2 regions of the Amycolatopsis japonica genome follow, and region 1 is predicted to be linked to the other one. Evidence: predicted binding sites of a transcription regulator. Region 1 holds the regulator's gene; the other holds the start of a gene.
What was found. The regulator HspR, encoded in region 1, represses chaperone genes until heat shock. The targets are predictions, from matches to a motif close to ANNTTGAGTNNNNNNNACTCAANNT.
Positions count from the first base shown of each region.

Region 2: the regulator HspR is predicted to act here: its motif matches at 3,152-3,176, upstream of AJAP_RS20285 (adenylate cyclase).

Region 1 is NZ_CP008953.1:8,719,629-8,727,524, reverse strand. Features, by position in the region: gene grpE (nucleotide exchange factor GrpE) at 1-652, shown strand, start outside; gene dnaJ (molecular chaperone DnaJ) at 686-1,861, shown strand; gene AJAP_RS40630 (heat shock protein transcriptional repressor HspR) at 1,867-2,295, shown strand; gene AJAP_RS40625 (DUF305 domain-containing protein) at 2,411-3,007, opposite strand; gene AJAP_RS40620 (lytic polysaccharide monooxygenase) at 3,004-3,759, opposite strand; gene AJAP_RS40615 (globin domain-containing protein) at 3,919-5,127, opposite strand; gene AJAP_RS40610 (globin domain-containing protein) at 5,401-6,606, opposite strand; gene AJAP_RS40605 (MarR family winged helix-turn-helix transcriptional regulator) at 6,877-7,341, shown strand; gene AJAP_RS40600 (MFS transporter) at 7,417-7,896, shown strand, end outside.
Region 2 is NZ_CP008953.1:4,350,020-4,357,915, reverse strand. Features, by position in the region: gene AJAP_RS20300 (NUDIX domain-containing protein) at 1-19, opposite strand, end outside; gene AJAP_RS20295 (adenylosuccinate synthetase) at 16-1,209, opposite strand; gene AJAP_RS20290 (hypothetical protein) at 1,206-2,180, opposite strand; gene AJAP_RS20285 (adenylate cyclase) at 2,183-3,151, opposite strand; gene AJAP_RS20280 (hypothetical protein) at 3,263-3,697, shown strand; gene AJAP_RS20275 (hypothetical protein) at 3,713-4,093, opposite strand; gene AJAP_RS20270 (hypothetical protein) at 4,116-4,364, opposite strand; gene AJAP_RS20265 (hypothetical protein) at 4,327-4,695, shown strand; gene AJAP_RS20260 (hypothetical protein) at 4,934-5,167, shown strand; gene AJAP_RS20255 (CDP-alcohol phosphatidyltransferase family protein) at 5,205-5,840, shown strand; gene gcvH (glycine cleavage system protein GcvH) at 5,904-6,287, shown strand; gene garA (glycogen accumulation regulator GarA) at 6,413-6,880, shown strand; gene ftsR (transcriptional regulator FtsR) at 6,877-7,638, shown strand; gene AJAP_RS20235 (bifunctional nuclease family protein) at 7,859-7,896, shown strand, end outside.

The DNA.
Region 1 (7,896 bases):
CCGCCCGGCCGCCCCGGCCGCCGAACCCCAGGACGGCCCGAAGCACGCCGCCCCGGCCGAAGAGGCCGCCGCGCAGACCGAGCCGGAGCCCGCCGCACACGCGGGCCCCGGCCTCGGGGAGTCCCTTGTGGACGATTCGGTGTCGGTGGCCACCGGTCTGGAGAAGGAGCTGGCGGAACGCACCGCCGACCTCCAGCGCCTCCAGGCGGAGTACGCCAACTACCGCAAGCGCGTGGACCGCGACCGCGAGCAGGTCGTCGTCGGCGCGAAGGCGTCGGTCGTCGGCGATCTGCTCCCGCTGCTCGACGACCTCGAGCGCGCGGAGCAGCACGGCGACCTGACCGGTGCCTTCAAGTCGGTCGGCGAGAAGCTGGTCGGAAGCCTGCAGCGGTCGGGCCTCGAGGCGTTCGGCACCGAGGGCGAGCCCTTCGACCCGAGCGTGCACGAGGCCGTGCAGCACAGCACGTCCCCGGACGTCACCGGGCCGACGGTCACCATGGTCATGCGCCGTGGTTACCGCTTCGGCGAGCGCGTGCTGCGTCCGGCGATGGTCGGGGTCACCGACCACGAGCCGGGTGGCGCCCCGGTGGACCCGCCGGTGGGCGGCGAGTTGCCGCTCGAGGGCGAACTTTTCGATGAGAACAACCGCTGATCGGCGATACGGCGTGAAAGGAGGAGACGTTCGGTGAGTGCACGGGAATGGATCGGTAAGGACTTCTACCGTGAACTGGGCGTCTCCTCCGACGCCACCGCGGACGAGATCAAGAAGGCCTACCGCAAGCTGGCCAAGGAGAACCACCCCGACGCCAACGCGGGCAACGCGGAGGCCGAGAAGAAGTTCAAGGCGGTCTCCGAGGCGTACGGCGTGCTGTCCGACACCGCCAAGCGCAAGGAGTACGACGAGGCTCGCCGCCTCTTCGGCTCCGGCGGTCCCGGTGGCTTCGGCTTCCCGGGCGGCGGTGCCGGCGGCGGCGGTTTCGACGTCGGCGACATCTTCGGCCAGGCGGGGCAGCAGCAGGGCGGCTTCGGCGGTCTCGGCGACATCCTCGGCGGGCTGTTCGGCCGCCGCGGCGCCGCGGCCGGTGCCACGGCGAACCGGCCGCAACGCGGCGCGGACGTGGAGACCGACGTCCGGATCGATTTCGCCGAGGCGGTCAAGGGCGCGACCCTGCCGCTGCGGCTGTCGAGCCCGGCGACCTGTTCCACCTGCGGTGGCAACGGCGCGAAACCGGGGACCTCCCCGAGGACGTGTGCGACCTGCCAGGGCAGCGGGCTGGTCAGCCGCAGCCAGGGCGCGTTCGCCTTCTCCGAGCCGTGCCGCGACTGCCGCGGCCGCGGCCAGATCATCGACGACCCGTGCCCGGAATGCGCGGGCGAGGGCGTCAGCACCCGTACACGCACGCTGACCGTGCGGATCCCGCCGGGCGTCGCCGACGACCAGCGGATCCGGCTGGCGGGCCAGGGCGAACCGGGCCGTGGCGGCGCGCAGCCGGGCGACCTGTACGTCCGCGTGCACGTCGCTCCGCACACGTTGTTCGGGCGCAAGGACCTCGACCTGACGATCACCGTGCCGGTGTCCTTCACGGAGCTGGCCCTCGGCGGCACGATCACCGTGCCGACGCTCGAGGGCAAGGTCTCGCTGAAGGTGCCGCAGGGTACGGCGAGCGGTCGCGTGCTTCGCGTGCGCGGCAAGGGAATCGCGAAGCGTGACGGTTCGCAGGGCGATCTGCTGGTCACCCTGCAGGCGGCCATCCCGGCCAAATTGGACGACAAGGCCCGTGAAGCGCTGGAGGCGTACGCGGAAGCCATGTCCGGCCACGACCCGCGACCGGAGATCACCGAACTTCTCGAAGGCAGGTGAGCACGATGTTCGGCGGGCTGCCGCACGGTGCGGACGAGGACACCCCGGTGTTCGTCATTTCGGTGGCGGCACAGCTTTCCGGCCTGCACGCGCAGACCCTGCGGTCCTACGACCGCCAGGGTCTCGTGTCGCCGGGCCGGACCTCCGGTGGTGGACGGCGTTACTCGATGCGGGACATCGCGTTGCTGCGCGAAGTGCAGCGACTGTCCCAAGAGGACGGTGTCAACCTCGCGGGCATCAAGCGGATCATCGAGCTGGAGAACCAGGTCGACGCGCTCCGCGCGCGCATCGCCGAACTGACCGAGGAGCTCACGGCGGCGTACCTCACCGCCGAACAGACGGCCGCGGCCGTGCACGCCTCCTACCGCAAGGATCTCGTTCCCTTGCGGCAGCAGACGGCCCTCGTGGTCTGGAAGCCCAAAAAACGCAATTAGTCCTCTGAATGCCGCGGGTCGCCAGCCCTCGTGAGTACGTGAAGGCCCCCTTCACTGCGCTAGACGCAATGAAGGGGGCCTTCACGTACTTCACGCATTTAGTCCTCTGAATGCGTCATTGGCCGGGGACGAGGGTCCGGATCTGCTGGACCTCGCCGGTGCGCGAGTCCTGGATCCGCTGGGCCAGCGCCTTCGACTCGGGGTTCTTCCCGTCCTTCAGCTCGGTCCTCGCCAGCGCGACCCCGTTGTGCTGGTGCGCCACGAAGATGTCGGCGAAGTCCAGACTGAACTCCGCACCATCCTTTTTGGACAGTGCGTCGAGCAGGCCCTTGTCGGTGAGCCCGTCGCCACCGTGATGGTGGTGCGCCTTCGGGTCCATGGAACCCGTCTCGGGTTTGCCCCAGGCCTTCAGCCGGTTCCGCATGTCGGTCGTCTCGGTCTGCTGGGTCGCCTCGATGGCGGCCGCGAGGTCCTTGAGCTCCTGCTTCTGCCCCTGCTTGGCCTTGACCAGCTTGACGATCTCCACGCCCTGGTCGTTGTGGGCGATCATCATCTGCAGGAACATCACGTCGGCGTCGTTGTACTCCGCGGACGCCCCGGCCGACTGGGAAACCGGGGAGATCGGGGCGCCGGCGTTGGTGGATGAGCCATCACCGGTCCCGCAGCCCGCGAGGGCCACGAGACCGGCGACGAGAACGAGGGCCAGCTTCACTGCCGCGTCCACAGCGCGGGGGTGTTCGGCGGTTCCCAGCCTTGGATCGCGGTATGCGCCATCTGGCAGCGGTAGGTCGCGCCGCCGTAGGTCACCGTGTTGCCGACCGCGTAGGACGTCCCGGCCGCCCAGGTGCCGCCGGTGGGCGGGTTGCCGGTGCTGGTCGGCGGGTTCGACGTCGTGGGCGGGTTGCTGGTGGTCGGCGGGTTGCTGGTGCTGGTGGGCGGGGTGCCGCCGCCGATCTGCAGGTCGATGCAGCTGTAGAAGGCCATCGGCGTGTCCGCGATGTTCCAGATGGCGAGCACCTTCTGGCGGCCGCTGAAGCCGTTCAGGCTCACCGTGTGCGACGTCGGGTCCTTCGGCGCGGAGTTGTTCCCGCTGATGTCGGCGATCTTGGTGCCACCGATGTAGTACTCGTAGTTCGTGGTCCGGTGGTAGGCGGTGAACTTCCAGCTGAAGGTCACGCTGTTGCCGACCGACGCGGCGGGCCACGGCTTCGACTCGTCGTTGAGCTCGGCGAATCCGGGAAGGCCGCCGTTGCAGCTGCGGAGCCCCTTGGGGCCTTCGACGCTCTGCGGTTCGTAGACGATGGCGCCGCAGCCGGAAACCTTGCCTTGGGCGCAGTTCGCCTGGCGGCTGGGCGGGGACAGCACATAGCCGTGGGCGCTGGCCACCTGCGGGATGGCCACGATGGCGATCGGGGCGAGGATCGCACCGGCGGCGGCTGCCACGAGCTTGCGTTTGACGGTCATGCCGGCTCCTGGGGATGGAACGACGGTGTTCCCGTGAGGGGGAGCAATGTGGTCTAGACCATAAATCCGCCGGTGACCGTGGTCAATGATTCACTGACCTACTGCTGCGTCGGGCCCAGGTGGAACAGCCGATCGGCCTAATACGAACGAAGTATCACCTCAGTCCAGGGTGAAGGGGTCGTACTTGATCCGGCCGAGGTCCGTGCCCGCGGCGAGCAGTTTCGCGATGGTCGCCCGGATCATCGACGGCGACCCGGCGACGTACACGTCACGCTCCTTCCAGGCCCCGCGCTGCGTCACCGCCGTCGCCAGCGTGCCGCGGTCGCCGCCGGTGACGGCGCCTTCCTCGGTCACCGGTGTCACCGTCAGCCAAGGGCAGGTGACGGTGAGCCCGCGGAGTTCGTCGAGGGCGTAGAGGTCTTCCGGACGGCGCCCGCCGAAGAAGAGGTGCACCGGCGGGTTGTTCTTCCAGCGCGACATGTCGTCGAGCAGGGCGAGCAACGGCGCGACGCCGGTGCCGCCGCCGATCATCAGCAGCGGACGGCTTTCCGTGTGATTCACCGAAAGCGCGCCGAGCGACGGGCCGAGGCGCCAGACGTCGCCGAACCGGGTGTGGTGGACGATCGCGCGCGAGACCCAGCCGCCGCGCACGGCGTGCACGTGGAACTCCATCGTCCCGTCGTCGTGCGGCGCGGTGGCGGGCGAGAAGTACCGCCACATCCGCGGCCGTTGCGGGACCTCGACGCTCACATAGCCGCCGGCCCGGTACGGCAGCGGCTGATCGGTGCGCACCTTGACGATGGCGACGTCACGGGACACGACGCGGTGTTCGATGACGGTCGCCTTCCACCACGCCGGCCCGACCTCCTTGCCCGCGGCCTCGCGCATGCTCTTCGAAATGACGCCGTACGCGGTGACCCAGGCGTCCTCCACCTCGGGAGTCCAGTCGTCCTTCAAGAACCTTTTCAACGCGGCGATCAGTGCGACGCCGACGGCGTCGTAATGGCGGCCGAGGACATCGAACTTCCGGTGGTCCCGGCCGAGCTGGCCGAGGAAGGTGGCCAGTTCGTCGGGCCGGTCCACCATCTGCACGACGTAGACGAGGGCGCGCAGCAAACGATTTCGCTGCGTGGCCATGTTGATCGGGAAGAGCGCCCTGGCGTCGGGCGAAACGGCGAAGAGCGCCCCGTAGAAGTATTGGGACAACTCCTCGGACTTCGTTTCGACGGCGGCGAAACTCTCCCTGATGAGCTTGGCCAGCTGGACGGACTTGTCCGCCGTCGGCGTCTCGATCAAGGGTGGGACGGGAATCGGTGAGGATCTGGACGAACTGGGCGGATGCTCGTACTTCACTGTTTCGGCGGTCATGGGTGAACGATTTTCTCCAGTTGGATCGGGCATATTCTCCAGACCCGATGTCATCGTGCTCGTGTTCCCCCGAGGGTTCTCGACTGTATGCCCGAAAGTCGCGAAAGGATCCACGAATGTTTGTTTCCCGCTCGAACGGAGCAAACGATATACGCGCCGTCAACCCCGTCTGGCACTAAGTAAAGGAATGCGTGATCGGCCGATCGGGTGGGTTTTTCTCCGTGTTTACGAGATCACGTAACGCGGCCGAACACCATTGTGGAATCGAATTGCCTAGTCGATGGTGAAGGGGTCGTACGCGATCTGGTCGAGCGCGCTGCCCGCGACCAGCATCCGGGACACCGTCGCCCGGATCATCGCGGGCGAGCCGGCGACGAGGATCCGGTGTCCCGGCCAGGATCCTTGCTGTGTAACGGCTTCCGCGAGCGTGCCCTGCACGCAGCCGGGGGCTTCTTCGCCGTGTTCGACCACCGGGGTCACGGTGAGCCACGGGTTCGTGGCCGCCAGGGCGCGCAACTCGTCGAGGTCGTAGAGGTCCTCACGCGACGGTCCGCCGTAGAACAACTGCACCTTCGGGTTCTCGCCCCACTGCGCCAGATCGTCCAAGATGGCGCGCAGCGGCGCGACACCGGTGCCGCCCGCGATCATCAGGACGTCGCGGCCGTCGGTCCGGTCGACCGAAAGCCTGCCGAGCGGCGGTCCGAGCCGCCAGACGTCGCCGGGCTGCGTGTGGCTCACGATGGCGCGCGACACCCAGCCGCCGTCGACCGCGCGCACGTGGAACTCGATGCCGCCGTCCTCGCGCGGCGCGTTCGCCGGCGAAAGGTAGCGCCAGAGCCTCGGCCGCTGCGGTACTTCGACGCTCATGTACTGGCCGGGCAGGTAGGGCACCGGGAATTCGGGCTGGACGCGGACCAGGGCGAGATCCCAGGTGAGCCGCCGGTGTTCGAGTACGGTCGCCGACCACGACGCCGGGTTGACGTCGGCCGCGGCGGCCTCCTGCATCGCGCGGGCGACGATGGTGAACGCCTCCGCCCAGGCCCGTTCGACCTCGGGTGTCCAGTCCGGACCGAGGTGGTTCTTGAGCGAGGCGAGCAGCGCGGTGCCGACGGCCTCGTAGTGCCGCGGGATGACGCCGAACTTGCGGTGGTCGCGGCCGAGCTGGGTCAGGAACGGGACGAGGTCGTCCGGCCGGTCGACCATCTGCACGATGTGGACCAGCGCGCGGACCAGCCTGCCGCGCTGGACCTCCATGTTGATCGGGAAGAAGTCGCGGGTGGCAGGTGCGAGGGTGAACAGCATCCCGTAGAAGAACTGCGAGATCTCCGGGATGAAGGGTTCCGACTTCGCCCAGGTGTCCCGGATGAGCCGCACCATCGCGGTGACGGCGGGCGGTGCTTCACGCGGCGCCGAAGACCGCGGGACCGGGCTGACCGCGTCGGCCGTCACGGGCTGGGAGTCGCTGATCGGGAAGCGCATACCGGAAGACAGTTCCCCGGATTCACGTACGAGGGTCCACTGGAGAAGAATTCACGGATCATTCACCTCTCCGGTCAGTGGCTGTCGGCCGGTCGGCTGAGTTCCGGCTCGTTCGCGAGACTAGCCGCCGAGAGACCTTTTGCCCGCATCGTTGCTCCGGACGGGTGTACTCGAAGCCGGTCCACAGTGGGCGATCTCACGAGGTAAATAGTTGTCTTACGCAAGTGTCGCCGAATAAAGTTGTACTGTACAAGTAGCCGGGAGGGACCGATGAGCTCCGCGGACGACGCCAGGGTCGAGCTGATGCGTGAGTTGAAGGCCGCCTCGCAGCTGCAGCACGCCTGGATAATGCAGGCGTGGCAGGACGACCCCGGGCTGCATCCGGCGGCCGCGATGCTGCTGTCGGATCTGGCGAAGCACGGCGAGGCACGCCCTTCCGAATTGGCCAAACGACGCTTTGTGGACCTTTCGGTCGTAAGTCGTCAAATTTCCCAGCTGTCCGCGGCGGGCATGGTCGACCGCCGTCCGGCGCCCGAAGACGGCCGCGCGTCGATCATCAGCATCTCCGAGCGCGGGCGCGCGGAGCTGGGCCGCAGACGGGCCGGTTATCTGGAGTTCATGGAGCGCGCGCTGGGCGGCTGGGACGACGAAAAGGTCCTCGAACTGACCACCCGCCTGGCGGAGATGAACGCCGACGTCCGCGCCGCCCTGTCCGTGCGGACCTGCGACGTTTGACGGCGGCCGTTGCTACCCGCCGGTCTTGACTGAACGGACCTTTCGTAGCGCTGTGACGCCGGTAGCGTCGTATCTGTGCGTAACCGGGTCGCATTGCTGGTCGCCTTGGGAATCGACAACTTCGGCTCGGGACTGTTCCTCCCGCTCGGGCTGGTCTTCGTCATCCGCGTGGTGGGTCTCCCCCTCGCTCAGGCGGGGAGTGCGGTCACTCTCGGTGCGCTGGCCGGCCTGCTCGTCCCCGCGTTCGCCGGGCGGCTCGTCGACCTGATCGGCCCGCGGACGGTGATGATCTGCGCCCACGTCCTGCAGGCCGCCGGGGTGGGCGCCTTCCTGCTGGCCCGTGGGTTCGCCGGGGTCGTCGGCGCGTCCGTCATGCTCGCGGCAGGGCAGCAGCTGTTCTACAGCTCGCAGTTCTCGCTCATCGCCGACGTCGCGGGCGAAGGGCCGAAGGACCGGCCGTTCGCCGAAGCCGCGATGGTCCGCTCCGCGGGCTTCGGGCTGGGCGGGCTCGCGGCGGCAGGGCTGCTGGTCTGGATCGGGCGCGAAGGCCTCTAC
Region 2 (7,896 bases), 4.4 Mb from region 1:
CCGGCGTCGAATCGATCACGCGTTGATTGTCGACCGTGCCTCCGCGACCCGGTAACCGGCCCTGTCCGGGCCGTACCCCATGACGGCCACCGGCAGCCGCGCGCCGAACCACGCCAGCGGATCCGGCAGGTCGACGGCGGGGGAGCCGTCACGGGGCACGACCTTCAGCCCGGTCGCGTCGAGATGGGTCACCGCGAGCGCGTCCACGCCGTCGCAGGCCGCGATCGCGTAGTCCAGCAGGGCCGCGTCGAGATGCCCCGCCCGCCAAGCGCCCTGAAATTCGCCGATTTCGTTGTGCGCCTCGGGAAAGCGGGCGAGCACGGCGGCGGATTCGGTCGGCAACGGTCCCGCGCCGTGCCGGGTGAGGTACGTCCGCGTCACCCCCACGACGGTGTGCGGGCGCCCGCCCAACAGGGTGCGAGCGTTGTGCGGCGTGGTCGTCGACCAGGTCGTGTGCGGATGGAACCCGTGGAACTGGTCGAGGAGAGCCCCCTGCGCTCCCTCGAACACCAGCCGCCCGGAATCCGCCAGCCGCCCCGTCTCGTCCCCGTCGGTGATCCGCACCGCGCCCGCGAAATCGCGGTACAGCGCCACCAGTTCGTCCACGCTGTGCGGCGGCGTGGCCAGCGGCGCGTAGAACCGCGCGAGCGCGTCCAGTTTGCGCCGCAACACCGACGGCCGGGCGCAGTCGGCGACCGTGGGCGCTTCCCCCGGCGTCCCGATCACCTCCTGGCTCTCCACCACGTCCCCCGGCGCGGCCCCGGGCAACAGCGAGTACCAGACGGTCTCGCCGATGCCCTTGCCGCACGAGCCGTGCCGGTTCACGCCGCGGGCCTCCTCCCTGGCCCGGTTGGCGTGGATGTGGAACGGCGTCGTGAGCAGCGCCCTGCCGTCCACACTCAGCAGTGACAGCGGATTCCGGACGCCGACCGCTTCGAGCCGTCGAGCTTCCGCGGCGAGCGCGAACGGCTCGACGAGCACGAACCGCGACAGATGGGTGGGCACGCCGGCGAACGTGCCCGCCCCGAACTGGCTGAAGGTGTGGTGCCGCCCGTCCACGACGACGTTGTGCGCGGCCTGCGCGCCCCCGTTGAAGCGGACCACCGCGGTGGTGGGCCGGGCGGCGCAGAGCGCGTCGACCACCGCGCCCTTGCCCTCGTCGCCGAAGCCGAGCCCGACCACCACCACGTGACCATCCAGGAGAGTCATCGCAGCACCACGTCGCTCGGCCCGCCGGCCTCGGGCACCGCCGACGTGACGACCGATTTGGTACCCAGCTTCGCCAGCGCCTTGCCGACCGCCTTGCTTTCGGCGACCGAACCGACGTCCGCGAGGTCGGCGAGCGCCCGGTCGACGTCGACCACCCGCTCTTCCAGCCCGATGGTGGCGGCGATCAGCTCGCACACCGCGCCCGGGTCGTCGAGCTTCAGGAAGTTCTGGCCGAGCAGCTCGCTCCAGTGCTCGCCGATCTGCGGGTCGTTGTAGTACGAAGACTGGTTCGGCAGCACGAAGTAGACGTGCCACTTGCGCGCCAGCTCCCGGTACACCGAGGCCGGGTCGATGTCCTCTCGCACGTCGTCCCCGATCACCCGGCGGATGTGGCGGGCCTCCAGCGCGGGCTTGTTCAGCTCGTCGCCGATGATGAACAGATAGCCCTTGCGGCCGCGGTTCTGCCACGCGTCGGTCACCACGTGCCGCGCCATGAAGTACGCGGCCAGTTCGTAGGACTCGCTCTTCTGCCCGCCGCCACCGCCTTCGAGGAACATCGTGCGCAGCTGCTCGTCCATCCGGTTGTCCGATTCGAACTGCCCGACCTGCAACGGGACCCGGTCGCTGTCGGCGTCGCCGATCGCGCCGAACAACACCTGCGGGTCGGCCAGATAACCCCGGCGCTTCAGCAGGCCGTGCAGCTTGCCGAGCTTGCCCTGCATGATCCGCGGCACCCGGCGCATCGAACCGGTGACGTCGAACAGCACCGCGATCGGCGTCGAATCGCTGTGGTCGGCCGAATCCCGGCATTCCCGCACGGCGTTCAGCGGGTCCAGCGCGGGCGCGACCTTCCATTCCTTCGCGGGCTTGGAACGGAGATCGGCGGTGTAGCCGAAATCGTCCTCACCCTTGGCCGCGCGGAAGGTCTTCGCGGCGGCGTAGGCGTTGTCGTCCCAGTGTCCGTGTCCCATGGTCAGGCTCCTGTCTCGGGAATGATGAACGGTCGGAAGGTGCGAGGGCCGTACAGATCGGCGAGCAGTTCGTCGTACTCGTCGAGCAGATCGGCGGCCTCGGGTCGTTGTGCCGGGATCTCCTGGAGACACCACTTGGCGAATTCGCGCTGGCGGGTTTCGCCTGGTGCCAGTAGTTCCAGCATCATGCTGTGGAGCATGTGGACGTCGGTGGCCGCGGTCATCGGCTGTCCTTTGTGGACTTCCGGTGGATAGTGGACGGATTTGTCCGCCGCCAGCGGGAGCGCACCGTCTTCGACGGCGAACGACCAGCCGGCCACGACGATGCCGTGCTGTCCGGGATGGACGAGCACGTTGTCCGCAGTGAGATGGCCGTGGACGACGCCCGCCCGGTGCGCGCCTGCCACGGCACGCAGGAGACGACGGTGCATCCAGGCGTAGTCGCGGCCGTCGAGCCCGCCGGGGAAGGCCTTCCCGATGTCGGCGAGGGTGAGGAAGCCGTCGACGAGCGGGTCGAGAACGCTGAACGCGCGATCGCCCCTCGCGACCGGCCCCGACGTGTCGAGCAGTCGCGGGTAATAGGGGCGGAGCCACCGATGCCGTTCGGTGAAGCCGTCCAGCGCGCGCAACGCCTCCCATTCGGCGTGGATCAACGGGTTGAGCGCCGGATCGCGGACGAGTTTGACCAGATGCGGGCCGGTGGTCCGGTATGTCGTGGCGACGCTGCCCACCGCGTGCGGCGCCGCGAGGGTGTAGGCCGACGTCGCCGTGGTGACCGTCTGCCGCCGGGCCCGCTTCCACTCGTCGTGGAGGCGGTTGAGCGTGGCTGCCGCGCGGTGGGCCCGCGCGTCGCCGGGGTTGCGGTCGGGATGGAGCACGGCCGCCAGTTCGCGGTAGCGATGGCGGGCGAACAGCGCGGCCGGGTCGGCCGCGTCCTCGACCGCCTTCATGGCGTCTTCCCTGGTGAGCATAGTTTGAGTCTAGACGACTCTTACCTCGGTCGGCAAGGGGGTGGGTACAAATCCCGTGCCGCTCCGTCGCTTTGGCGAATAGCCTGGAACGGCCGAGAAGAAGGGACTTTCTTGTCAGGTGAACCGGGGAATTCCAGGGTTCCGTTGCGAGTGCTGCTGGGTGGGATCCCGCTCGTTTTCCTGTTGTGGGTGACCGGGGGAGCCCTCGGTGACCGCGTGCGTGAACTGAACACCGGAGAGGACGTCACGGTCACCGCCGTCTCCGGATGTGTCGAGGAAGGGCCGCCGATGAGCGGCCGGTTTCCCTACTGTGAGGCCGGGTGGCGGTTCGACGACGGGCGCACCGGACAGGGGAAGGTCGACGGTGAAAGGATCGCGGAGGGCGACAGGATCTTCGCCGGTGACGGATTCGCCTACCGGTCGAAGACCTCGCGGGTCTTGAGCCTGGCGATGGTCGCGGTGGCAGGCCTGGTCTTGCTGGGAATGCTGATCGGGCTCGGTGTCCTGTACCGGAAGACCCGGACCCGGCGGCGTCGCGGGAAGTGACGCCGCCGGCCGTGCTCAGTTCCGGGTGGCTTCGATCTGCCGCTCGTCCTCGGTCGAACAACTCGTCACCGGGTCGTTCGGCCCGCTGCCGCAGGTCCAGGCCCCGACCACGACCGGACCCGGACCCTGCGGTGACGTCGCTTCGGCGGGGGTCAGCTTGGCGAAGTAGTCCTTGAGCACCTGCGTCGCTTCGGCACAGTCGGTCTTCCCTCGGACGACGACCTTGTTCTTCGCGCCTTGGTATCCGGCGACCTCTCCGCACGGCGATCCGGCGAGGGCCTGGTCGGCGGCGGCGGGGGAGGACGGGGGCGGTGCGGCCGCGGGCGCGGGATCGGCGCCGCAGCCGCTCAGCAGGACGACGGCGAACGCGGCGGGAAGCACGGCGAGGCTCTTCATGGGCCCTTCTTCTCGGGATGGTTCATTCGACGGGGACGACGGCGGCGAACACGTTCTGCTCGCCCTTGCCGCAACTGGTACCGCCTTGGGCGGCGGGGGCGCCGGAGACGCACAGCCAGCCGGCCACGGTCTCGCTGACCGGCTCGTCCGAGCCCGCGGACTGACGGCCGGCGATCCTCTTGTGGAACGCGTCGACGATCCCGGTCGCCTCCGCGCAGGAGACGCCGGGTCCGTTGAGCACCTGCAAGGTCAGCCCGCTCGCCGCGGTCACCGTTCCACAGGAACCCTGTACCGGTTCAGCGGGTTTCGGTTTCGGGGCGGGAGTCGGGGCGACGGACGGACTCGGCGCGGTTTGCGACGGGATCGGCGGTACCGAAACGCTGGATGCGCTCGTGGGGATCGCGGGCGATGAGACCGGCGTCGAAGTGACAGGCGGTGGCGGCGCTTCGCCCGAACAGGCGGCGAGCGATCCGGCGACGGCGCAGACCGCGAACAGGCGCCGCCACGTTCCCGTGGTCGTCGAGACGGGCAAGGCGATCCTTTCGTCGGCCGGTCGTGGCCGGCCCATTCTGACCCGGCCGGGCCCGATGCCGTGGCATTGAGCCACGTTCGGTTCGCGGGAGGCTATCGCGGCCCCGCCGCCGCGATACGCGAGGACCGCCCAATCACTGTCCACTGTGGACAATTAATATGCCGTTCACGGCGCGGCAACACCCTGCTGTCGTCGCGAACCGATCGGACGAATCCGGCGCCGAGCCGTTAACGCGCGGCCCCGTTCTGCCGAAAAGACAAGTAGCGCTCCGGCGTGTCCCAGTCCCCGTCACCGAAACCGTGAGAGCGATGAAGACCGACGAACAGACCGACCCCGCGTCACCCCAGGCCACCGCACCGGCGAGCACGGAGCTTCCCCCGACGGCCCCGTGCACCGTCGTCTGGTGTGGCGGCCGCCCGTACGTCCTGGAGAACTCGGCGGGCCACCATCGCTGGATGGGCACTGACCACCGAGGCAGGCCCGTGGCGCTGACCAGCGCGGACCTGCAACGCCGCGGCTGGACGCACACCCGGGCCAGCTGACGCGGGAGGACCTGCCGCCGCTGGCTAGGCTGAGCGGGTGAGTACGCCCCCCGAACCGAGCGTGACCAGCGAAGAGCCTTCCCTGCTGCGGCAGGCCCTGAACGTCCCCAACATGCTTTCCATCCTCCGGCTCGCCGGAGTGCCGGTCTTCCTGTGGCTGCTCCTCGGCCCGAAGGAGGACGGCTGGGCGCTCGCGCTGCTCGTGTTCAGCGCGCTCACCGACTGGCTCGACGGCAAACTGGCCCGCTGGCTCAACCAGATGTCGCGGCTCGGGCAGCTGCTCGACCCCGCCGCCGACCGGCTCTACATCCTCGCGACCCTCATCGCCTTCCTGATCCGCGACATCATCCCGTGGTGGCTGGTGGTCCCGCTGGTCGTCCGGGAGGCCGTCCTCGGCGTCTGCGTCCTGCTGCTGCGGCGCCGGGGGTTCGCCCCGCCGGAGGTCACCTACATCGGCAAGGGCGCCACCTTCGTGCTGATGTACGCCTTCCCGTTCCTGCTGCTCACCCAGGGCGGCTCCGACATCGCCGCGATCGCCCGGCCGATCGGCTACGCCTTCACGGCATGGGGTGCTGTCCTGTACGTCTATTCAGGCGTGCTGTACGTCGTCCAGACCGTTCGGGCGTTGCGCTCGGCCGCTCCCGGCGTGTCGCGGGAGGCGCCGGGCGCGTGACCCGGCGGGATGCGAAACTTCGCGCGTCGGTTTCGAGTGAGGGCATCAGAAAGGGGAGCGGCGTTGTCCACTCCAGAAGAACTGCGGTACACCGAGGAGCACGAGTGGGTCTCCGTGCGCGACGGCGGGCTCGTGCGTGTGGGCATCACGGAGTACGCCCAGGACCAGCTCGGTGACGTGGTGTTCGTCGAACTGCCCGAGGTCGGCAAGCAGGTCGGCTCGGGCGACGCGTTCGGCGAGGTCGAGTCGACCAAGAGCGTCTCGGAGCTGTTCGCCCCGCTCGACGGCGAGGTGGTCGCGGTCAACGACGCGGTGACCGAATCGCCCGAGCTGATCAACAGCGACCCGTACGGCGAAGGCTGGCTGATCGAGCTCCGTCTCGACGACGCGAGCTCGGTGGAATCCCTGCTGGAGGCCGAGGCGTACCAGGCGCTGATCAAGGAATAGCCGCAGGCCGTGGCCCTTCGGGAAGAGTAGGGGGAGCCGCGGGCCGGAGATTCGATCAGGCACGGTACGTTTGACCTCCACACGTTCTTGAGTAGTGGCAACACACATGCGTTAGGAGAGCTCAGGTGAGCACGAACGACGGGCCCGGCGTTCCCCCGGAGCAGTCTCCGGAGCGGACTTCTGTCTTCCGGGCCGACTTCCTGGCCGACGTCGAAGGCACTGAGGCTCCTCCGGCTGCCGAGGCCCCCGTCCAGGGTGTGGACGCGCTGCCCGCGGGTTCCGCGCTGCTGGTCGTCAAGCGGGGCCCGAACGCGGGTTCGCGCTTCCTGCTGGACCGCGACACCACCAGCGCGGGACGGCACCCGGACAGCGACATCTTCCTCGACGACGTCACGGTCTCCCGGCGGCACGCCGAGTTCCGCCGTGAGGGCGGCGAGTTCGTCGTCATCGACGTCGGCAGCCTCAACGGCACCTACGTCAACCGCGAGCCGGTCGACCAGGCCGTCCTCGCCGGTGGCGACGAGGTGCAGATCGGCAAGTTCCGCCTGGTCTTCCTGACCGGCCCGGGTTCCGGGGGCCAGGGGGCACGGTGACGGCGGCCGGGCGGCCTGATCGGGATGCGTCGCAGCGCGATGGGTTGAGCATCGGGGCCGTGCTGGCACAGCTGCGCGGCGACTTCCCCGATGTCACCATCTCCAAGATCCGGTTCCTCGAGGCGGAGGGTCTGGTCCAGCCGGGCCGGACCCCGTCGGGGTACCGGCAGTTCGCTCCGGCGGACGTGGAGCGGTTGCGATTCGTCCTGTCCGCCCAGCGGGATCACTACCTTCCGCTGAAGGTCATCAAGGAACAGCTGGACGCGGCGGATCGGGGTGCCGCGCCGGAAGCGGCGATGCCGAGGCTGCCGCGGAAACTCGTTTCACTCGACGCCCCCGGGGAGAACGGCGGACTGCCGTCCCCCGGGGACTTCGAGACCGATCGCGAGATCAGGCTGACCGAGGAAGATCTGCTCCGCCAGGCCGGCATCGACGCCGCCACCCTGGCTGAGCTGCGGCAATACGGTCTGGTGCGCCCAGGCGCGGCGGGGTTCTTCGACCCCGACGCGGTCCTCGTGGCGAAGACCGTGAAAGCGATGACCGAATTCGGTATAGAGCCGAGACATCTGCGTGCCTTCCGGGCCGCGGCCGACCGCGAGGTCGGCCTGCTGGAGCAGATCGTGACCCCGGTGTATCGGCATCGTGACGAGGACGCCCAGGCGAGGGGCGACGAAGTCGTCCGGGAGCTCGCCGCCTTGACCGTGGCGTTGCACACGCTCTTGGTGAAGGCCGGAATACGGGCTGTCACGGGCGGTTGAACGGTTCCAGGGGACCGGGAGCCGTTGCACGGCCACTTGTCAATGCCTGAATGTTCGGCACCCTATGCCGTACCGTGAGAGTCGGGTTTGCCACGGGCGAACCGAGAATGTCGGAGACAGCGAGCACAGCGCTCGGAAGACGGGTAGCGTCGGGACTACCGTCGCTTGGTCGTCGAGACAAGCGTTGCAGCCCGTGCGCACGAGAGGGAGGCGAAGCCCGATGAGCGAGATGCGCGTCGTCGGCGTGCGGGTGGAGCT